DNA from 3 places in the Pseudomonas sp. MF09150 genome. Region 1 is predicted to be linked to each of the others. Evidence: predicted binding sites of a transcription regulator. Region 1 holds the regulator's gene; each other region holds the start of a gene.

Region 1 (7,486 bases):
TACCCTGATCGCGAGCTGGCAATCAACCCGGGGCAGGTCTACGGCTCGCTCAATGGCATCACCGCCAGGGATCCGGCTTTTGGCCTGGAGGCGGTGTGGATCGAGATCAGCCAACGGGCCCAGGCGCAATCCCTCGGTTACACCGTGGTCGACGCCAGTACCGTGGTCGCCACTCACCTCAACCAGATTCTGTACAAGCACTCCAGCGAGCTGATCGGCCACGAGGAAGTCCAGCAGTTGATGCAATTGCTGGCCAAGAGCTCGCCGAAACTCGCCGAGGAGCTGGTGCCGGGCGTGCTGTCGCTGTCGCAGTTGCTCAAGGTGCTGCAGGCGTTGCTCGCCGAACAGGTGCCGGTACGGGACATTCGCAGCATTGCCGAGGCCATCGCGAACAATGCCGCCAAGAGTCAAGATACTGCCGCTCTGGTGGCTGCAGTCCGCGTCGGATTGTCGCGTGCCATCGTCCAAAGCATTGTAGGCACTGAGTCCGAGCTGCCTGTGATCACCTTGGAACCAAGGTTGGAACAAATATTGCTCAATAGTCTGCAGAAGGCAGGACAAGGCCAGGAAGAAGGCGTTCTGCTGGAGCCAAGCATGGCTGAAAAGCTGCAACGTTCGCTGATCGATGCGGCGCAGCGTCAAGAGATGCAAGGTCAACCGGTGATTCTGTTGGTAGCAGGTCCGGTACGCGCAATGCTTTCACGGTTTGGACGTTTGGCAGTCCCCGGTTTGCATGTGTTGGCGTACCAGGAAATCCCTGACAACAAACAAGTGACCATCGTTGCGACAGTAGGGCCCAACGGCTGAGGTAACGGGTTATGCAAGTTAAGCGTTTTTTCGCCGCCGATATGCGTCAGGCCATGAAACTGGTTCGTGATGAGCTGGGCGCAGAGGCCGCCATTATCGGCAACCGCCGTATTGCTGGCGGTGTCGAGCTGACGGCTGCCCTCGACTACAAGCTGTCGGCGCTGGCGCCGCGCGTGCCGAACATGGAGCTCGAGGATGAGCTGCGCAAGACCCAGTCGCGGATCGTGACCGCCCAGGCGGAATTGAGCCTGCGTGGCGACAGCGATGCCATGACCAATCGTCAGCTGTTCGCCGGCCTGCCACTGACGGCAGCCGAGCCGCTGATCGAGCCGACTTTTTCCGAGCCGCACCGTCCGGCGCCGGCCCCTGTCGCGGCAGACGGCATTGACCAGCGGGCGTTCGATTCGATGCGGTTCGAACTCAATGGCCTGCGCGAACTGCTGGAAGTCCAGCTCGGTTCCCTGGCCTGGAGTCAGCTGCAAGGCAGTCGTCCGGAGCAGGCCAACCTCTGGCGTCGCCTGCAGCGCATCGGCTTGTCCGGCCCCCTGGCCCGTGACCTGCTGGCGCTGGTGACTGAAATCGACGAACCCCGTCAGGCCTGGCGCATGCTGTTGGCGCACCTGGCGCGGATGATCGTGACCCCTGAGGTCGAGCCTTTGGAAGAGGGGGGCGTGATCGCCATGGTCGGCCCTGCCGGCATGGGCAAGACCACCACCCTGGCCAAGCTGGCGGCGCGTTATGTGCTCAAGTACGGCGCGCACAACATCGCGCTGGTGAGCATGGACAGCTTCCGTATCGGTGCCCAGGAACAGCTCAAGACCCTGGGGCGGATTCTCAATGTGTCGGTGACCCATGTCGATCCGGGCCAGTCCCTGGCGCAGGCGCTCGACCCACTGTTGCGCAAGCGCGTGGTGCTGATCGATACCGCCGGCCTGCAAGCCAGCGACCCGGCCCTGCGCATGCAGCTCGAAAGCCTGGCCGGTCGCGGGATCAAATCGAAGAATTATCTGGTCCTGGCCACCACCAGCCAGAAACAGGTGCTCACCGCCGCCTATCACAGCTACAAGCGCTGCGGGTTGGCCGGTTGCATCCTGACTAAACTGGATGAAACGGCCAGCCTCGGTGAAGTGTTGAGCCTGGCGATCAGTCATGAGTTGCCCGTTGCCTATCTGACCGATGGGCCACGGATTCCTGACGATCTGCACCTGCCGCGTCGGCACCAGTTGGTCAGTCGCGCAGTGAGCGTGCAGATGCAGGAAGAACCCAGCGAAGAAGCCATGGCCGATATGTTCGCGGACCTCTATCACAACCCCGCAAAACGGGTTGGATGAGGGTGGTCATGAAGAGATTGCACCGTATCTACATCGATGGTCTGCCATGCATTGTTCCAACGGTGAACGCGCAGCCAGTTATGTGGCCCCGTCTAAGTAAGACAAGGTAAAGAAAGAACATGGGCAGCATGCATCCCGTACAGGTGATTGCGGTGACCGGCGGCAAGGGTGGCGTCGGCAAGACTAACGTGTCAGTGAACTTGTCACTGGCCCTGGCTGAGCTCGGCCGGCGCGTCATGCTGCTGGACGCCGACCTGGGCCTGGCCAATGTCGACGTCCTGCTGGGCCTGACCCCCAAACGTACCCTGGCTGACGTCATCGAGGGCCGCTGCGAGCTGCGCGACGTGTTGCTCCAGGGCCCGGGCGGGATCCGTATCGTGCCTGCCGCCTCCGGCACCCAGAGCATGGTGCACCTGAGCCCGGCCCAGCATGCCGGCCTGATCCAGGCTTTCAGTGATATCGGCGACAACCTCGATGTGCTGGTCATCGACACTGCTGCGGGTATTGGTGACTCGGTAGTCAGTTTTGTCCGCGCGGCCCAGGAAGTTCTGCTGGTGGTCTGCGACGAACCGACCTCGATCACTGACGCCTACGCGCTGATCAAGCTGCTCAATCGCGACTACGGCATGAACCGTTTCCGGGTCCTGGCCAACATGGCGCAAAGCCCGCAGGAGGGTCGCAATCTGTTCGCTAAGTTGACCAAGGTCACGGATCGCTTCCTGGACGTGGCCTTACAATACGTCGGTGCAGTTCCTTACGACGAATGCGTACGCAAGGCCGTGCAAAAGCAGCGTGCGGTCTATGAAGCCTTTCCTCGTTCGAAGTGCTCGCTGGCGTTCAAGGCCATTGCGCAAAAAGTCGATACCTGGCCGTTGCCTGCCAACCCACGTGGGCATCTGGAGTTTTTTGTCGAGCGGCTAGTGCAGCAAACAGCAGGACCGGTGCTATGACAGCCAGCGGCTACAACCTGTACAAGAAGTCGGCGCGTGACAGCCAATATGAATTGATCGAGCGCTATGCGCCTCTGGTCAAGCGTATCGCCTACCACCTGCTGGCACGGCTGCCGGCCAGTGTTCAGGTCGAAGACCTGATCCAGGCCGGGATGATCGGTTTGCTCGAAGTGTCGACCAAGTACGATGCGAGCAAGGGCGCAAGTTTCGAGACTTATGCCGGGATTCGTATTCGTGGGGCGATGCTCGACGAAGTGCGCAAGGGCGATTGGGCGCCACGTTCAGTACACCGCAATACACGGATGGTGAGTGATGCCATTCGCTCAATTGAAGCTAAAACCGGTCGTGACGCTAAAGATCACGAAGTTGCGGCCGAACTTGAATTGAGCCTCGACGATTATTACGGGATTTTGAACGACACCTTGGGCAGCCGCCTGTTCAGCTTCGACGACCTTTTGCAGGACGGCGAGCATGAAGGGCTGCATGAGGATGGCGCGAGTGCTCATCTCGAGCCGTCACGCGATCTGGAAGATGAACGCTTCCAGGCGGCGCTGGCGGACGCGATTGCCAATTTGCCGGAGCGTGAGCGACTGGTCTTGGCGCTGTACTACGACGAAGAGCTGAACCTCAAGGAAATCGGTGAGGTCCTGGGGGTCAGCGAATCGCGGGTCAGCCAGTTACACAGCCAGTGCGCGGCCCGCTTGCGGGGGCGTTTGGGGGAGTGGCGAGCGCGCTGACAGGCAGTGTGGGGACACTGCGAACGGGACCGGTAAGGCGTGATGCCGCACCGGTCTTGCAGTGTGTATTCCATGCAGTCGTTGAGTGTTACGTCGTATTGATTGAATGGCGCGTTCAGGTGCTGGGCGCGTTTAAGACTGCTTGGAGGTCGAATTGGACAAGAACATGAAAATCCTCATCGTTGATGACTTCTCAACGATGCGGCGGATCATAAAAAACCTGTTGCGTGACCTGGGTTTCACCAACACGGTCGAGGCCGATGACGGTACTACCGCCATTCCGGTCCTCAACAGCGGGAGCATCGACTTTCTGGTAACGGACTGGAACATGCCTGGCATGACCGGTATCGATTTGCTGCGCCACGTGCGCGCCGACGAGAAGCTCAAGCACCTGCCGGTGCTGATGGTGACTGCCGAGGCCAAGCGTGAACAGATCATTGAAGCGGCTCAGGCCGGCGTCAATGGCTACGTAGTGAAACCATTCACGGCTCAGGCGTTGAAAGAGAAGATCGAAAAAATCTTCGAACGCATCGGTTGATGCGCGAAGACATTGCGCCACGGGGGAGCTATGGAGCATAACGAATCTTCATTGGGCGATTTTGAATCGACCCTGAAAAAACATGCCCACGAACTGGTCGAGAGCCTTGAAAAAGGCAAGTTTGGCGAGGCTGTGCAACTGATCCATGAGCTCAATCAGACCCGTGACCGCGGCCTGTATCAGGAAGTCGGCAAGCTCACCCGCGAGCTGCATAGCGCGATCGTCAATTTTCAGATTGACCCGCATATGCCGCAAGCCGAGGAAGTTTCACAGATCACGGATGCCACCGAGCGCCTGTCCTATGTGGTCAGGCTGACCGAGGCTGCGGCCAATCGCACCATGGATTTGGTGGAAAGCAGCACCCCGCTGGTCAACGGCCTGAGCAACGATGCCCAGGCCTTGAGCGCTGACTGGGGGCGCTTCATGCGTCGCGAAGTCGGGGCTGAAGAGTTTCGCGAGCTGGCACGGCGCGTCGACAGTTTCCTGACGCGTAGCGAACAGGAGACCCGGACCGTTTCCGGCCATCTCAACGACATTCTGTTGGCGCAGGATTACCAGGACCTCACGGGCCAGGTGATCAAGCGCGTGACCCAGTTGGTCACGGAAGTCGAAAGCAATCTGCTCAAACTCGTCTTGATGGCCAGCCAGGTCGACCGTTTTGCGGGCATCGAACATGACCGCGAATCGATCCTGGCTGAAAAAGATCCGCAAAAACATCTCGCCAAGGGTGAAGGTCCGCAGATTCATGCCGATAAACGTGAAGACGTTGTGTCCGGTCAGGACGATGTAGACGATTTGCTTTCCAGCCTTGGATTCTAGGAGCACCCATTAATGAGCTTCGGCGCCGATGAAGAGATCCTTCAGGATTTCCTGGTTGAGGCCGGCGAGATTCTAGAGCAACTGTCCGAACAACTGGTCGAGCTGGAAAGCCGACCGGATGATGCGGATCTGCTCAATGCAATTTTTCGCGGTTTTCACACTGTTAAAGGGGGCGCCGGCTTCCTCCAGCTCAATGAGCTGGTGGAGTGCTGCCACATCGCCGAGAACGTCTTCGACATCCTGCGCAAGGGTGAGCGTCGTGTCGACTCGGAGCTGATGGATGTGGTGCTCGAAGCGCTGGACGCGGTGAACGGCATGTTCGGCCAGGTCCGCGAACGGACCCAGGTCACGGCAGCGACTCCGGAGCTGCTCGCGGCTCTGGCGCGTCTGGCAGAGCCTGCGGCTGCGGTAGAGGTGGCAGCGGAGCCCGAAGTGGCTGAAGCGGTGGCCGAGCCGGTGGCTGAAAGCGAATCGGGCGATATCACCGATAACGAATTCGAGCTGCTGCTGGACTCGCTCAACGCCGCCAAGGCCGAAGCCGAGGCGCCTGCGGCTGCTCCGGTGGCCAGCAGCGATGCGGCCAGCGACGAAATCACCGATGCCGAGTTCGAGTCCTTGCTCGACCAGTTGCATGGCAAGGGCCAGTTCGCCCCGGATGCCGTTGCAGCGAGCGAACCTGCCGCGGCGAAAGCAGCGACGCCGGGTGCGAGCGACAGCAACGAAATTACCGATGATGAATTCGAAGCACTGCTCGATCAGTTGCATGGCAAGGGCAACTTTGCCGTGGACGCGCTCGAGTCTGCCGTCGCTTCGGTACCGGCAGCTACCGCGCCCGTTGCGGCTGCAGCCGGCAGCGACCTGATCAGCGATCACGAATTCGAATCCCTGCTCGACGAGTTGCACGGCAAGGGCAAATTTTCCGAGGTGGCGGGTGCCGGTTCTGCCGCTCCAGCCGCTGCGACCGCGGCTGCGGTGGCGGCCAAGCCCGTGGCGAAAAAGCCCGAGCCCAAGGCCGAAGCTCCCAAGGCTGCGGCTCCAGCGGCCGCTGCAGCTCCTGCTCCGGCACGTGCCGCCGCAGCGCCACCGCCAGAAAAACCCGCCAGTGAAGCCGAGACCACCGTACGGGTTGATACCGCACGCCTGGACGAGATCATGAACATGGTCGGCGAACTGGTGCTGGTGCGTAACCGCCTGGTGCGCCTGGGCCTCAACAGCGGCGATGAAGCCATGCAAAAGGCCGTGTCGAACCTCGACGTGGTCACGGCTGACCTGCAGACCGCGGTGATGAAGACCCGGATGCAGCCGATCAAGAAAGTGTTCGGGCGCTTCCCGCGCCTGGTTCGCGACCTTGCGCGGCAGCTGAAGAAAGAGATCAACCTGGAGCTGGTCGGCGAAGAAACCGACCTCGACAAGAACCTGGTGGAGGCCCTGGCCGACCCGCTGGTCCACTTGGTGCGCAACGCGGTCGACCACGGTATCGAGTCACCGGAAGAGCGCGAAGCCTCGGGCAAGGCGCGCGGTGGCAAGGTGATCCTGGCCGCTGAGCAAGAGGGCGACCATATCCTGCTGTCGATCTCCGATGACGGCAAAGGCATGGACCCGAATGTGCTGCGCGCCATTGCCGTCAAGCGTGGAGTGATGGACAAGGATGCCGCTGATCGCCTGAGCGACACCGAGTGCTACAACCTGATTTTCGCCCCGGGGTTCTCGACCAAGACCGAGATCTCCGACGTCTCCGGACGCGGCGTGGGCATGGACGTGGTGAAAACCAAGATTTCCCAGCTCAACGGTTCGATCAATATTTACTCGACCAAAGGCCAGGGCTCGAAGATCGTGATCAAGGTGCCGTTGACCTTGGCGATCATGCCGACCCTGATGGTCATGCTGGGCAACCAGGCGTTTGCGTTCCCTCTGGTCAACGTCAACGAGATCTTCCACCTGGACCTGTCGCGCACCAACGTGGTCGACGGCCAGGAAGTGGTGATCGTGCGCGACAAGGCGTTGCCACTGTTTTACCTCAAGCGCTGGCTGGTCCGTTCCGCCGCTCATGAAGAGCAGCGTGAAGGCCATGTGGTGATCCTTTCGGTGGGCACCCAGCGGATCGGCTTTGTCGTCGATCAACTGGTCGGCCAGGAAGAAGTGGTCATCAAGCCATTGGGCAAGATGCTGCAAGGGACCCCGGGCATGTCCGGCGCCACCATTACCGGTGACGGCCGCATTGCACTGATCCTCGATGTTCCAAGCATGCTCAAGCGTTACGCCGCACGGCGTATTTGATTCGGGGTGGCGGGGCGATTTGCCTCG
Region 2 (7,486 bases), 1.5 Mb from region 1:
GGCCTGAGGCTGAGGTTGTTCTCCCTGGGTTTCCAATACGGCACTGATCATGTGTCTCTCCCATTTTATTGATCTGGTCCTGGTCTCACACCTGCACTGGCGCCGGTTCGCTGCCTGAATTGGGCCTGGATCCGGGCGCACAAGCGCTACGCAATGAAGAGCCAAGGCAGCCCATTGCGTCGAAGCAAAAAGGGTGAAAGGGGCATTGCAAGGATTGCACCAGTCGCTATGGCCCCACCTTTAAGCTGACCCAAGGGCTACAGCAAAAGTTTCGACTATTTTTCAGTAAAGGTGACTGTCCGGTCACTTTGTGAAAACCAGTCTAGGACAGAACCTAGAGCCTGGCAGGCGCGATCGGGGAATAAGTTCGACCGGCGGCGACAGCGGGCGCAAATAACCCGACGAAAGGTAGGGGCTGCACTGCGGGAGGGCGGACAGGTGCGGCCCGTGGCGCGAAAAAGCACCGCCAGGAGCGAGGTCGCGGTGCGGGCGTCATTCCCCGCGCACGAAAGCGGTGCGTGGCTCTGACGCGGCGCCGGGCGCTCTAGTTGAGTGGGCGCAACGCTTGGCCGGCGTGCCAGGCCAGCAAGTCCTCGATCATCTGCCCATAAAACTGGCGGTAGTTGTTGCGACTGACGTAGCCAAGATGGGGCGTGGCCAGCACCGTGGGCAGGTGGCGCAGGGGATGATCGGCGGGCAGTGGCTCCGGATCGAACACATCCAGCGCCGCGCCACCCAATCGGCCCTGTTGCAGGGCATCGATCAGCGCCGCTTCGTCGACGATCGGCCCGCGCGCGGTGTTCACCAGCAGCGCTGCAGGTTTCATCCAGCCCAGGGCCTGGGCGTCCACCAGGCCACGGCTGCGCTCGCTGAGCACCAGGTGCACCGAGAGCACGTCGGCCTGTTCAAACAGTTGCTGCTTGCTGACAGCGGTCACCCCGACCTCGGCGGCGCGCTCCGGGGTCAGGTTCTGGCTCCAGGCGATCACGCGCATACCGAACACCTGGCCGAATTGCGCCACCCGCTGGCCGATGCTGCCCAGGCCGAGAATACCCAGGGTCTTGCCATGCAGGTCACCGCCCAGGCCTTGCTGCCAGCCGCCATTGCGCAGGGAGGTGGCTTCGGCCAGCAGGTTGCGGGTGTGGGCCATGATCAGGGCCCAGGTCAGTTCGGGGGCGGCGTGCTTGTAGCTGTCGGTGCCGCACACCTGGATCCCCAGGCTGCTGGCCGCCGCGAGGTCGATGGCGGCATTGCGCATGCCGCCGGTCAGCAGCAGCTTGAGGCGCGGCAGGCTGCGCAGCAGGGCCGCGTCGAAGCGGGTGCGCTCGCGCATCACGCAGATCACCTCGAAATCCGTCAGGCGCTGGCTCAAGGTCGCGGTGTCGGCGGGGTAGTCATGGACAAAGGTGACCTCGCCAATGCCTTGCACTGGCGACCAGTCCACCACGTCACGGGCGACCTGTTGCCAGTCATCGATTACCGCAATCTTCAGCGTCATGGGGCGGCTCCTGGGGCGGGGAGAATCTGCACGCTCAACCCGGTTCCTGCACGTCTGGACAGGGAGGGCGTAGCGGGTGGCAGACGATCTTGGCGCAAATCCGCTGCGAATTCCACGGCCCCGATTGGCATGGATTCAGGCGGTGATGCCCAGGGTCAGCAGGGCCAGCACGCCATAGCGTGCGCCCTTGGCCAGGGTCACGATCAGCAGGAAACGCTTGAGCGGCTCACCCATGACCCCGGCCACCAGGGTCAGCGGGTCACCGATGATGGGCACCCAGCTCAGCAGCAGCGACCAGTGCCCGTAGCGTTGGTAATGCACCCGGGCGCGCTCCAGGTGGCGGGGGCTGACCGGGAACCAGCGCCGGCTCTTGAAGCGTTCGAGGCGCCTCCCCAGCCACCAGTTGAGCAGCGAGCCGAGGACATTGCCCAGGGTCGCACTCAGCAACAGCAGCCACAGCGCGTAGTGGGGGTTGAGCAGCAGGCCGACCAGCAGCGCTTCCGATTGCAGGGGCAGCAGGGTGGCGGCGCCGAACGCCGCGAGAAACAGCCCGAGGTAGCCGAGGATCAATGGGCCGGATAGTCCGCGACCACGACGTCCTGGCCGTCTTTGGTCAGGCCGATGACCTGGTAGGCGTCGGCGGGCATGCCGTCCATCTCCATGCCGGGCGAACCCATGGGCATGCCCGGGGCGGCGATGCCCAGCAGGTCGCTGCGGTTGCGCAGGGCCAGCACCTGCTCGGCCGGGACATGGCCTTCGACGAATTTGCCGTCAATCACCGCGGTGTGGCAGGAGGCCAGGCGTGGCGCCACGCCGAGGCGCTGCTTGACCGCGCTCATGTTGCTTTCAACGTGGTCCTCGACCTTGAAACCGTTGGCTTCCAGGTGCTTGATCCACTCCTTGCAGCAACCGCAGTTGGCGTCGCGGTGCACTTCAATCGGGATGGGCGCGGCGGCCTGGGCCAGGGAAGTGACGAACAGGGCCGACAGGGTGGCCAGGCGCAGGGTGTTTTTCATGAAAGGTCTCGTGATCAAAAGGAGGTCCGGGGGGCGGTGCATTTTGAGCTTTTTTCGACCCGTCGCCGGGCACTTGTGTTTCAAGGTTATACAAACTACAGCCCGCCCTGTAGCCGCTGCCGCAGGTGTTGCTTGGGGGGAGATTGAACCGTGGTTGCTGACAGATCACTGAGGGCGACATTACAGATTTGTCAGCGAGGCGGGATTTCCAGCTTGTGCTTGAGGTTATCCAGGGCCCGGTTCGATTGCTCCACCAGGCGCGAGTGGATGCCACCCAGGTTGAGGTCGGAGGTGTAGTGCAGGGTGCGCTTGAACAGGGTGGCGTTGCCCCGAGTCTGCAGTTGGTAATGCAGGGTGCCGTCGACGGCGATGGAGCTGAAAACCGCCTTGAATTCCCGGGGCGGGAGGGCGGTGATCACCCGGCAATTGAGGTGCACTTGCAGCCCGAGGAGGTCGATGACCCCGGTAAAGCGCTGGCCCAGGGGCAGGGAACCCGGGTGACCGGTACTGGCGCTGAGGGCCGTGGGGTGCCATTCGTGCCAGCGCTCGGGCTGGGTCACGTAGTCATAAACCTGGTCGATGCCTGCCTTTATATAGAGCTCATTGATGATGTGCTCGTCCAGCAGATGCGATTGGCGCTGTCCCATGCTGCACCTCCTTGTGACCGGAGCTGCAAATATAGCTGCACTGGCGCGCCACGCACGCCAGTGCAACCGACCGTTCAGCGGACTTTGAAGCGCGCCATCAGGGCGCTGACCCGGTTGTTGGCCTGCAGCAGGTTCTGGGTGTTGCTGGCGCTGGCCTGGCCGCTGTCTACCAGTTGCTCGACCATGTGCCGGATGCTGACCATGCTGCGATTGATCTCTTCGGTCACTGCGCTCTGTTGTTCGGCCGCGGTGGCGATCTGGGTGCTGAGGCTGTTGATCTGGTTGACCGAACCGGCCATTTCATCCAGCCCGGAGTTGACCCTGGCCGTGGCGTCCGCCGCCGACTGGCAGCTGGCCTGGGTGTTTTCCATGGCGCTGACCGAAGAGCTGACGCCCAGGGTCAGGCGGTTGAGCATTTCGTTGATCTCCGAGGTGCTGGCCTGAGTGCGGGCGGCGAGGGCGCGCACTTCATCGGCCACCACGGCAAAACCGCGGCCTTGCTCGCCGGCCCGGGCGGCTTCGATGGCGGCGTTCAGCGCCAGCAAGTTGGTCTGCCCGGCAATGGCGCCGATCACCCCGAGAATTTCGGTGATGCGCTGGGCATCCTGCTGCATGGCCTCGACCTTGTGGGTAGCGCTGGCCACTTCGTCGATCAGCGCCACCACGCTGCTCGACGCTTCGCCGACCACCACCCGCGAGCGTTCGGCGTGTTCGTTGGCGCGCTGGGTAAAGGCCGCGGTTTGGGCGGCATTGGCCGCGACGCTGTCCGCGGTGGCGCTCATTTCGGTAATGGCGGTGACGGTCTGGTCGGTTTCCGAGGCATGCCGCGCGAGGATCTGCGTGGTCTGGGTCGAGGTCTGTTGCAGTTGCTCCAGGCTGTTGGCCATGGCCCCGGTGGCCTCGGTCACCTCACCGATCATGTTCTGCAGGTAGACGATAAAGCGATTGACCGAATGGCCGATGGCCCCCAGTTCGTCTTCGGCGCGAATGGTGATGCGCCGCGTCAGGTCGGCATCACCGGTGGACAGCGCGTCGATATTGGCCTTGAGCGCCTTCATCCGCTGCACCAGCTGGCGGATCGCGTACACCTGCAACAGCACCAGCAGCACGATCATCGGGATCTGCAACAGGCTCAGGGTGCTCAGCACGTCGTCACGCTGGGCGGTGATCAACTCGGTCGGCAGGGCGCTGGCCAGGAACCATGGGGAGCCCTCGATCGGGCGCATGAAGAAGGTGCTGGCGACCCCGGCGTTGTCAAACTCGACCCGCTGCAACGAGGCGTCGCGGCGTTCCAGCCCGGCCTTGACCTGGGCAGCGAACGGCGAGCTGGCTACCAGCTCGCTGATGTTCTTGAGTACGATCTGGCCGTTGATGCGCGAGCTGTTGCTGATGATCTTGCCGTCGGCCTCGACGATCAGCATCTCGGCCTTGAGGTCCTGTTCCTTGCGCGCCACCAGGTCGTTGAAAAAGCCCAGGGTCACGTCGATGGTCGCCACGCCGTACGGCACACCGTCCCGGGTAATGGCCATGGCGCAGTTGGTGCGCGGCTCGGCGCTGGCATCATCCTTGTAGGCGGCGGCCCAGGCACATTGTCCACGCGGGGTCTGCATGCCGCCCTTGTACCAGGACTGGTCGTAATAGTTGGGCGCCGGGTCGCTGTTCCAGAAGGTATTGACCGTGAGCTTGCCGGAGGCATCGCGGTGCCAGAAAGTGCTGTGCTTGTTGCGCCCCGGGGTGCGCTGGCCGGGCAGGGGCCAGATGCCGCCGCCAAACACTTTCAGCTCGCCGTATTGGTCCACCAGGCCCGGCAGGACCTTGTCGATGGTGTCGCTGTCGAGCAGGGGAATGGTCTGGGTGATGGTGCGTTGCTGGGCCTGGACCTTGTTCAGTTCGCCCTGGATCTGCTGGGCCACTTCGGCGATGCGATTGAGGACCACCTGTTCTTCGGTGTGGCGCAGCTTGGGCGCCACCAGCTGGCTGATGCCGACGACCGTCAGCACGAACATCAGCAGGATGAACAGGACCAGAAACAACGTGTAGCGAGCTTGGATCGTGCGCAGTGCGGGCATTGGACCTGTCCTTTCGAAGCGTTTCTTATTATTCGAAGCGAGCGCCCCCTCTCAGGGCTTCGTCAGGTTGTCGGCGTGGTTTTGCCCAGCTTTAGTACGCCCGTGCAAGAAAGTTATGGCCGTCGTCGCCTGATATCGCTGCGATGTATCCGAGACCGTTCAATTGTGTGGGCTGCAGGTCTGAAAACAGACATGAAAAGGGACGTGGACACGTTGTGCTGATGAGTACAGGCCTTGTAGAACGTGGCCTGGCAGGTTTGTATCGAAAATGTACAAGATTTGTAAATTTCCGAAATAAAGCGTTGTTGGAGGGCGATGGCACGTTGATACTTGCGCCTATTCGTCGCTCGGCCGAGGCTTCGCCGCCCGAGCACTGTGTACATATGAAAAAGGAAGCATGCTCGTGACAATCGGATATGTCGGTGCCTGGACCAGTAAAGCCGGTTTGTTGGTACGTGAGGGCTCGGAGAGCGCCAAGCCGGTTTCCCAGAGCGCCAGGGTGCGACAGATGCTGGCCCTGGTCGGCAACGACCCGACGGCGCTCAGCACCAAGAAGATGGATGAGCTCAAGCTGCACAGGCAGATCAAAGGCTTTGATCCGACCAACGTCACCGCCAATCAGTTGGGCAGCATGAGCACCTTCCTCAAGACCAACGGCCTGATCACTGATATCACGGCGATGAACCTGCTCAGTGCCGGCAATGATTTCGACCGTTTCGGTGCGCCGAAGAACCCGGACCAGGTGTTCAATGCCCTGGAATTCTTCGCCACCAAGCTTGAGACCATCCAGAACAACAACCTCAAGGGCAACAAGTACGCCAACTACTTGATCCCCGAGTACAAGAAGGCCATCTACGTCCTGCAAAACCTGCAGACCTATGGCAAGGGCAACGGTACGACGGTCGACAAGAACATCTCCGCCAAGGCCTGACGCCTTGAGTGCGTCGGGGCTCTGGCCGAGCCCGCGGCGCGCGCCTTTCACTTGTCGAGCAGGGCCATCACTGCCTCGGGGTAGCGTTGGCCAGCCGTGGCCTCGGGGCTGAAAATTCGCTCCAGGGCTTGCAGCTCGGCGGCCTCCAGGCGCACCTCCAACGCCGCGACGTTTTCTTCCAGGTATTTGCGTTGCTTGGTTCCGGGAATCGGGATCAGGTAGTCGCCCTGCGCCAGCACCCAGGCCAGGGCCAATTGCCCAGCGGTCACGCCTTTTTCCGCCGCCAGGCGCTGCACCTGATCCACCAGCAGCAGGTTTTTCGCGAAGTTCTCCCCCTGAAAGCGTGGGCTGAAGCGCCGGTAGTCATCGGCGGCGAAGTCGTCTGGGCTTTTCAGCGCGCCGGTGAGAAACCCTCGGCCCAATGGGCTGTAGGGCACAAAGGCGACGCCCAGGCGCTGGCAGGCGGCGAGGCAGCCGTTGTCTTCCTGATCGCGGCTCCACAACGAATATTCACTTTGCAGGGCACTGATCGGATGCACCTTGTGCGCCCGCTCCAGGGTCGCCGCCGAGGCTTCGCTGAGCCCCAGGTAACGCACCTTGCCGGCCTTGACCAGTTCGGCCATGGCGCCGACGGTTTCCTCGATCGCCACCTGCGGGTCGATGCGGTGCTGGTAGTACAGGTCCAGGGTTTCAATCCCCAGGCGCTGGAGGGTGCCGTCGATGGACGCGCGGATGTATTCGGGACTGCCGTTGACCCCGCGGGCCGCCGGGTTGGCCGGGTCGCGCACGATCCCGAACTTGCTGGCCAGGAACACCTGTTCGCGCTTGCCGCGAATGGCCTGGCCGATCAGTTCTTCGTTGCTGTGGGGGCCGTACATGTCGGCGGTGTCCAGCAGGTTGATACCCAATTCCAGGGCGCGATGCAGGGTGGCGATGGCTTCGCGGGTATCGGTGCCGGTGGTGTAGAAGTCGGTCATGCCCATGCAGCCGAGGCCGATGGCGCTGACGTGAGGGCCGTTTTTACCAAGTTGACGGGTTTGCATCGGGGTATGACTCCGGTTGGTTAAGTGTCGCCATTGTTCTCCTCGACAAAACCAAGATAAACCGGCTAAAAACGCTATCACTGTTCGTAATATCTAAATAATCCACGAGTCTGCGCCCCATGGACCGTTTCAACGCCATGCGTGTTTTCACCCGTATCGTCGAACTTGGCGGCTTTGCCAAGGCCGCTGACAGCCTGCAAATGCCAAGGGCGTCGGTGACCATCCTGATCAAGCAACTGGAGGCCCATCTGGGTGTGCAGTTGCTGCACCGCACCACGCGCC
Region 3 (7,486 bases), 300 kb from region 1:
CGTCGGCCAGGCTTTCAGTGACTTCCTGGACCTGCAATTCAAACCCACCACCAAGGAAGAAGGCCGCTTGGAAAGCGAAGGTGGCGGTGGCGTGGCCGTGGGCAATGCCGACCTGGTGGGCGAAGCCGACTACGACTACGAAGGCCAGACCTACCGCCTGAAAAACGGCGCGGTGGTGATCGCGGCCATTACCTCCTGCACCAACACCTCCAACCCCAGCGTGATGATGGCGGCCGGCCTGGTGGCGAAAAAAGCGGTGGAAAAAGGCCTGAAGCGCAAACCCTGGGTCAAGACGTCCCTGGCACCGGGCTCGAAGGTGGTCACCGACTACTACAAGGCCGCCGGCCTGACTCAATACCTCGACCAATTGGGTTTCGACCTGGTGGGGTATGGCTGCACCACTTGCATCGGCAACTCCGGGCCGCTGCCCGAGCCGATCGAGAAAGCCATCCAGAAGGCCGACCTGACCGTGGCCTCGGTGCTCTCCGGCAACCGCAACTTCGAAGGCCGGGTCCACCCGCTGGTGAAAACCAACTGGCTGGCCTCGCCGCCCCTGGTGGTGGCCTATGCCCTGGCCGGCACTGTGCGCACCGATATCAGCAGCGAACCTCTGGGTGAAGGCAAGGACGGCAAGCCGGTGTACCTGCGGGATATCTGGCCCAGCAGCCGGGAAATCGCCGACGCGGTGGCCCAGGTCAGCACCCAGATGTTTCACAAGGAATACGCCGAAGTGTTCGCCGGCGACGAGCAATGGCAAGCCATTGAAGTGCCTCAGGCCGCGACCTATGTCTGGCAGAAGGACTCCACCTACATCCAGCATCCGCCGTTCTTCGACGATATCTCCGGCCCGCTGCCGGTGATCAAGGATGTCAGCGCTGCCCGGGTCCTGGCGCTGCTTGGCGACTCGGTCACCACCGACCACATCTCCCCGGCCGGCAACATCAAGGCCGACAGCCCGGCGGGCCAATACCTGCGCGAGCAAGGGGTGGAACCGCGTGACTTCAACTCCTACGGCTCGCGCCGTGGCAACCACGAAGTGATGATGCGCGGCACCTTCGCCAACATCCGTATCCGCAACGAAATGCTCGGCGGCGAGGAAGGCGGCAACACGATCTACATTCCCACCGGCGAGAAACTGGCGATCTACGATGCCGCCATGCGTTACCAGGCCAGTGGCACGCCGCTGGTGGTGATTGCCGGCCAGGAATATGGCACTGGCTCCAGCCGTGACTGGGCGGCCAAGGGCACCAACCTGCTGGGGGTCAAGGCGGTGATCGCCGAAAGCTTCGAGCGCATCCACCGTTCCAACCTGGTGGGCATGGGCGTGCTGCCGTTGCAGTTCAAACTCGATCAGAACCGCAAGAGCCTGAACCTGACCGGCAAGGAGACCCTGGACATCCTCGGCCTTTCCAACGTCGAACTGACCCCACGGATGAACCTGACCCTGGTCATCACTCGCGAGGATGGGCGCCAGGAGAAAGTCGAGGTGCTGTGCCGGATCGATACCTTGAATGAAGTCGAGTACTTCAAGGCGGGGGGGATTCTGCACTACGTGCTGCGCCAACTGATCGCTTCGTAAGACGCGATCGGGTCCTGAACCACGCTGACAAAACGCCGCCTTCGGGCGGTGTTTTTCGTCGCCCTGTCCCGCCTGGCCTGCCTCGCTATAATCCCCCGCCGCGCACGATGGCTGCACCGGCACGCCATCTGCCCATTTTTGCAACAAGGATTCCCCATGAGCGCCTTGCCATGGCTGTACCTGGCTGTTCTTTCCATGGGCTACGCCTTGGCCCTGACCTATGGCCAGTTGGGTCTGCTCGCCGCCGTGCCGGTGGCCCTGCTGCTGTGCGCAGGCCTGGCGGTGCGCCAGCGCCGAAGCCCCGTCGGTCGCTACCTCGGCCACGGCCTGTTTGTGGTGCTGGCCCTGGCGCTGGCCATGCATTGGCTGCCCGGCTTCCATAACGGCCGGGCCATCGGTCCCGAGCGCTTCACTGACGACGCCGTGCCGTTTTCCATGTACCTGAACCTGGACAAGCCGATGATCGGCTTCTGGCTGTTGCTGGCCTGCCCCTGGATCGTCGGCCGCCGCTCGTTGCGCCTCGGGCTGTACGCAGGCGCCATGGCGCTGGCGCTGAGTGCGCTCGCGGCATTGGGTGGCGCGGTGTGGCTTGGCATCATCAGTTGGGCGCCAAAATGGCCGGACTCGGCCTGGCTGTGGCTGCTCAATAACCTGCTGCTGGTCACCCTGGTCGAGGAAGCGCTGTTTCGCGGCTATATCCAGGGCGGGTTGAGCCGGCGCCTGCACCACCTGCCCTACGGTCAGAACCTGTCACTGCTGTGCGCCGCCCTGCTGTTCGGCCTGGTGCACCTGGGTGCCGGCTGGCAATGGATGCTCCTGGCCAGCATCGCCGGCGTCGGCTATGGCCTGGCCTATCGGTTTGGCGGCCTGGGGGCGGCGCTGGCCACCCACTTCGGCCTGAATCTGCTGCATTTCGCGCTATTCACCTACCCCATGCTCGCGGGCTGAATCCGCCGGCAATTGGCACTGAAGTACTTATAAACAGTACTTCAGTACTATTGACTGCCCGCGCCCAAGCCTATTGATTGTTGCCCTCGCCCTACGGCGACAACTGCCCCTCACGCTTATTTGCAAGCGACACCTCCCGCCAATGAGACCTGGTGCAGATTATTGAAAAATAATCTCAATAATTGGCCGACCCGGCCGACAACACATCAAAGCCTTGCGGATTGAAAAACCATGCGTAATAACCAGCCCGTCACCCAGCGCGAACGTACCTTCCCGGCTCAGCAACGGTTGATCTCCACGACCGATGCCAAAGGCGTGATCACCTACTGCAACGACGCGTTCGTCGAGATCAGCGGGTTTTCGCGTGAAGAGCTGGTTCGCGCACCGCACAACCTGGTCCGTCACCCAGACGTTCCAGCTGCGGTGTTCGCGCATATGTGGGGCACTCTGAAACAAGGCTTGCCATGGATGGGCATTGTCAAAAACCGCTGCAAAAGTGGTGACCACTACTGGGTCAACGCTTATGTCACGCCGGTGTTCGAAGGCAATCAGGTGGTCGGTTACGAGTCGGTGCGGGTCAAGCCCACTGCCGAACAGATCCGCCGCGCCGAAGCGCTTTACCAGCGCATCAACCAGGGCAAGTCGGCTATTCCGAAACGCGACAAATGGCTGCCGGTGCTACAGGACTGGCTGCCGTTTATCCTGGTCAGCCAGCTGAGCTTCATGATCGGCGCCTGGCTCAACTCCCACTGGGGCTTCGCATTGGCCGCCGCGCTGTCGGTGCCCCTGGGCCTGCTCGGCCTGAGCTGGCAGCAACGCGGCCTCAAGCGCCTGCTGCGCCTGGCCGAACAGACCACATCCGACCCGTTGATTGCGCAGATGTACACCGACAGCCGTGGCGCACAGGCGCGTCTGGAGATGTCCATCCTCAGCCAGGAAGCTCGCCTGAAGACCTGCCTGACACGCTTGCAGGACACCGCCGAGCACCTCAACGAGCAAGCCCGTCAGTCCGACACCCTGGCCCACCAGAGCTCCACCGGCCTGGAACGCCAGCGGGTCGAGACCGAACAAGTGGCCACTGCGGTAAACCAGATGGCGGCCACCACCCAGGAAGTGGCGAGCCACGTGCAACGCACCGCCGACGCGACCCAGGAAGCCAACCGCCTGACCGGTCGCGGTCGCGACATCGCCGGCGAAACCCGCGAGGCGATTCAGCGCCTGTCGGTGGTCGTGGGTGAAACCGGCCTGACCGTGACCCAACTGGCCAAGGACAGCGATGAAATCGGCGGCGTGGTCGATGTGATCAAGGGCATCGCCGACCAGACCAACCTGCTGGCGCTGAACGCCGCCATCGAAGCGGCGCGCGCCGGGGAAATGGGTCGCGGCTTTGCCGTGGTGGCCGATGAAGTGCGGCAACTGGCCCAGCGCACCAGCGAGTCCACCGGGCAGATCCACACCCTGATCGCCAAGCTGCAGCAAACCGCCAGCACCGCCGTGCAAACCATGGACGCCGGGCATCGCCAGGCCGAAGAAGGGGTGGCACGGGTTCTGGAAGCCGACCAGGCACTGATCGGCATCAGCGAGGCGGTGGCCAATATCACCGACATGACCACCCAGATCGCCGCGGCCACCGAAGAGCAAAGCGCCGTGGCCGAAGAGATCAGCCGCAATATCAGCACCATTGCGCAACTGGCCGATCAAACGTCGGAACAGGCCCAGCACTCGGCGCAACTCAGCGAAGAGCTGACCCGCACCGCCAACACTCAGTACTCGTTGGTGGAACGCTTCAACCGCTGATGCCTTGAGCGGTAAAAAAAACCGGAAGCCCAGGCTTCCGGTTTTTTTATGGGCGTCGTCCAGGCCACTGCAAGGCGCCCACGACCCTCCTCAAAGCGCGCATAGGAAAGACGCGACCTGACTCGCGGCAGCCTCCAGATGTTGCTCATGGATGAAGCCAGAGGCCTTGAGCGGCTTCAAATCGTGATCACCGGCCGCCAACCAGTGCAGCTGGATGCTCGGCGCCAATGCATAGGTCTCGACCGTCGCCCGATTGCCCAGGGCATCACGTTCGCCCTGGATGATCAGGGTCGGCGTGGCAATCTCGGCCAGATGGGCTACGCGAGGCTTCTCCGGTTTGCCCGCGGCATAGAACGGGTAACCCAGGCACACCAGGGCATCGGCGCTCAATTCATCGGCCAGCAAGCTGGCCATGCGCCCACCCATGGACTTGCCGCCAATGGCCAGGCGCCCAGCGACATGGGGTCGCACCCGGGCATACACCTCGCGCCAGCATTCCAGCAGTTTCGGGGCCGGATTGGGGGGGCGCCGGCCACCGTCCAGGCGCCGCTGGGCCATGTAGGGAAACTCGAAACGCAAGACGCCGACCCCATGGCTGGCAAGGCGTGCAGCCATATCGTTCATGAACCCGCTGTCCATCGGCGCACCGGCTCCGTGAGCCAGGATCAGTGTCAGCGGCTCGCCACTGCCCGGCGCCCGCGCAGCATCCCACAACCCGCCGAGTTCCTTGACGCACTGCGCCCATTGATCCCCGTCAATACTGGCCTTGTGCTCTTTGCCCATGCTTGCCTCGCTTTTAGTCTGCCTATAACTCCAGAAGAAGTGAGCGCGCCTTGCCGTGCGCAGTCGCTTTCACTTCAGCTGAACCGTGGATGGGGAACCATGAACACTTCTATCAGTACCGCCTACAACTACAAGGTGGTCCGCCAATTCGCCATTATGACGGTGGTGTGGGGCATCGTCGGCATGGGGCTCGGGGTTTTTCTCGCTGCCCAGTTGGTCTGGCCCGAACTTAACTTCAACCTGCCGTGGACCAGCTTCGGTCGTCTGCGCCCGTTGCACACTAACGCGGTGATCTTCGCCTTCGGTGGCTGCGCACTGTTCGCCAGCTCCTTCTACTCGGTGCAACGCACCTGTCAGACCCAACTGTTCGCGCCGAAAATCGCCGCGTTCTGCTTCTGGGGCTGGCAACTGGTGATCGTCCTGGCGGCCATCAGCCTGCCGCTGGGCTACACCAGCTCCAAGGAATACGCCGAGCTGGAATGGCCGATCGATATCCTGATCACCATCGTCTGGGTCGCCTACGCCATCGTGTTCTTCGGCACCCTGGTCAAGCGCAACACCAAGCACATCTATGTCGGTAACTGGTTCTTCGGTGCGTTCATCATCACCGTGGCGATCCTGCATATCGTCAACAACCTGGAAGTGCCGGTCAGCCTGACCAAGTCCTACTCGCTGTACTCCGGCGCGACGGATGCCATGGTCCAGTGGTGGTACGGCCACAACGCCGTAGGTTTCTTCCTGACGGCCGGCTTCCTCGGGATGATGTACTACTTCGTGCCGAAACAGGCCGAGCGTCCGGTGTACTCCTATCGCCTGTCGATCGTGCACTTCTGGGCCCTGATCACCCTCTACATCTGGGCCGGTCCGCACCACCTGCACTACACCGCGCTGCCAGACTGGGCGCAGTCCCTGGGCATGGTGATGTCGCTGATCCTGCTGGCGCCAAGCTGGGGCGGCATGATCAACGGCATGATGACGCTCTCGGGCGCCTGGCATAAGTTGCGCAGCGACCCGATCCTGCGCTTTTTGGTGGTGTCCCTGGCGTTCTACGGCATGTCGACCTTCGAAGGTCCGATGATGGCGATCAAGACTGTGAACGCCCTCTCCCACTACACCGACTGGACCATCGGCCACGTGCACGCAGGTGCCCTGGGCTGGGTTGCAATGATCTCGATCGGCGCGCTCTACCACATGATCCCGAAAGTCTTTGGTCGCCAGCAGATGTACAGCCTGGGCCTGATCAACGCGCACTTCTGGCTCGCCACCATCGGCACCGTGCTCTACATCGCCTCGATGTGGGTCAACGGTATCGCCCAGGGCCTGATGTGGCGCGCAGTCAACGAAGACGGCACGCTGACTTACTCCTTCGTCGAAACCCTGGTGGCCAGCCACCCAGGCTTCATCGTGCGACTGGTGGGCGGTGCAATCTTCCTCAGCGGCATGTTCCTGATGGCTTACAACACCTGGCGCACCGTGCGGGATGCACAACCCGCTGAAGTTGCCGCCGCTGCGCAGATGGCCTGAGGAGTTAGCCATGAAACACGAAACGATTGAAAAGAACGTCGGCCTGCTGATGTTGCTGATGGTGTTCGCCGTCAGCATCGGCGGCCTGACCCAGATCGTCCCGCTGTTCTTCCAGGACGTCACCAACAAGCCGGTGGAAGGCATGAAGCCCTACACCGCGCTGCAACTGGAAGGCCGCGATATCTACATCCGCGAAGGCTGCGTCCAGTGCCACTCGCAGATGATCCGGCCGTTCCGCGCCGAGACCGAGCGCTACGGCCACTACTCGGTCGCCGGTGAAAGCGTCTGGGACCACCCGTTCCTGTGGGGTTCCAAGCGTACTGGTCCGGACCTGGCCCGGGTCGGCGCGCGCTACTCCGATGACTGGCACCGCGCGCACTTGTACAACCCGCGCAACGTGGTGCCTGAGTCGAAGATGCCGGCCTACCCATGGCTGGTCACCGCACCGGTGGACAGCAGCCACACCGAAACCAAGCTCAAGGTCATGCGCGGCTTCGGCGTGCCGTACACCGACGAAGACATCAGCGGCGCCGTCGCCAGCCTCAAGGGCAAGACCGAAATGGACGCGCTGGTCTCCTACCTGCAAGTGCTCGGCACTGCCATCAAGAGCAAGAGGTGAGCCATGGGTCTTGAATTCGATACTGGAATGATCCGCGGCCTCGGCACGCTGGTGGTGGCAATTGCCTTCATCGGCCTCTCGCTCTGGGTATTCAACTCCAAGCGCAACCCGGAGTTCGCCCAGGCGAGCCTGCTGCCGTTTGCCGACGAGCCGCTGCCGGACGCCGTTACCCAACCTGACGCTCAACCTGAAGAGCCTGCAACAAGGAGCATTCGGCCATGACCACCTTCTGGAGT

The links. The regulator FliA, encoded in region 1, starts transcription of late flagellar genes. The targets are predictions, from matches to a motif close to CTAAAGTTTNNNNNNNNNNNGCCGNTAA.
Region 2: AC19YX_RS01845 (methyl-accepting chemotaxis protein) is a predicted target of FliA. The motif match lies at 5,298-5,325, and genes of this name have one in related genera.
Region 3: AC19YX_RS07140 (methyl-accepting chemotaxis protein) is a predicted target of FliA. The motif match lies at 2,702-2,729, and genes of this name have one in related genera.

What each region holds. Positions count from the first base shown of each region.
Region 1 is NZ_JCBCUS010000001.1:1,889,819-1,897,304, reverse strand. It holds gene flhA (flagellar biosynthesis protein FlhA) at 1-807, shown strand, start outside; gene flhF (flagellar biosynthesis GTPase FlhF) at 819-2,138, shown strand; gene fleN (flagellar synthesis regulator FleN) at 2,258-3,088, shown strand; gene fliA (RNA polymerase sigma factor FliA) at 3,085-3,825, shown strand; gene AC19YX_RS08550 (chemotaxis response regulator CheY) at 3,992-4,363, shown strand; gene AC19YX_RS08545 (protein phosphatase CheZ) at 4,394-5,182, shown strand; gene AC19YX_RS08540 (chemotaxis protein CheA) at 5,195-7,459, shown strand.
Region 2 is NZ_JCBCUS010000001.1:424,936-432,421, reverse strand. It holds gene glgA (glycogen synthase GlgA) at 1-51, opposite strand, end outside; gene AC19YX_RS01865 (D-2-hydroxyacid dehydrogenase family protein) at 545-1,498, opposite strand; gene AC19YX_RS01860 (YqaA family protein) at 1,634-2,068, opposite strand; gene AC19YX_RS01855 (DUF411 domain-containing protein) at 2,065-2,514, opposite strand; gene AC19YX_RS01850 (SRPBCC family protein) at 2,706-3,161, opposite strand; gene AC19YX_RS01845 (methyl-accepting chemotaxis protein) at 3,236-5,230, opposite strand; gene AC19YX_RS01840 (hypothetical protein) at 5,634-6,161, shown strand; gene AC19YX_RS01835 (aldo/keto reductase) at 6,209-7,204, opposite strand; gene AC19YX_RS01830 (LysR family transcriptional regulator) at 7,324-7,486, shown strand, end outside.
Region 3 is NZ_JCBCUS010000001.1:1,592,384-1,599,869, forward strand. It holds gene acnA (aconitate hydratase AcnA) at 1-1,579, shown strand, start outside; gene AC19YX_RS07135 (CPBP family intramembrane glutamic endopeptidase) at 1,736-2,527, shown strand; gene AC19YX_RS07140 (methyl-accepting chemotaxis protein) at 2,759-4,324, shown strand; gene AC19YX_RS07145 (alpha/beta family hydrolase) at 4,415-5,107, opposite strand; gene ccoN (cytochrome-c oxidase, cbb3-type subunit I) at 5,207-6,631, shown strand; gene ccoO (cytochrome-c oxidase, cbb3-type subunit II) at 6,642-7,250, shown strand; gene AC19YX_RS07160 (cbb3-type cytochrome oxidase subunit 3) at 7,254-7,472, shown strand; gene ccoP (cytochrome-c oxidase, cbb3-type subunit III) at 7,469-7,486, shown strand, end outside.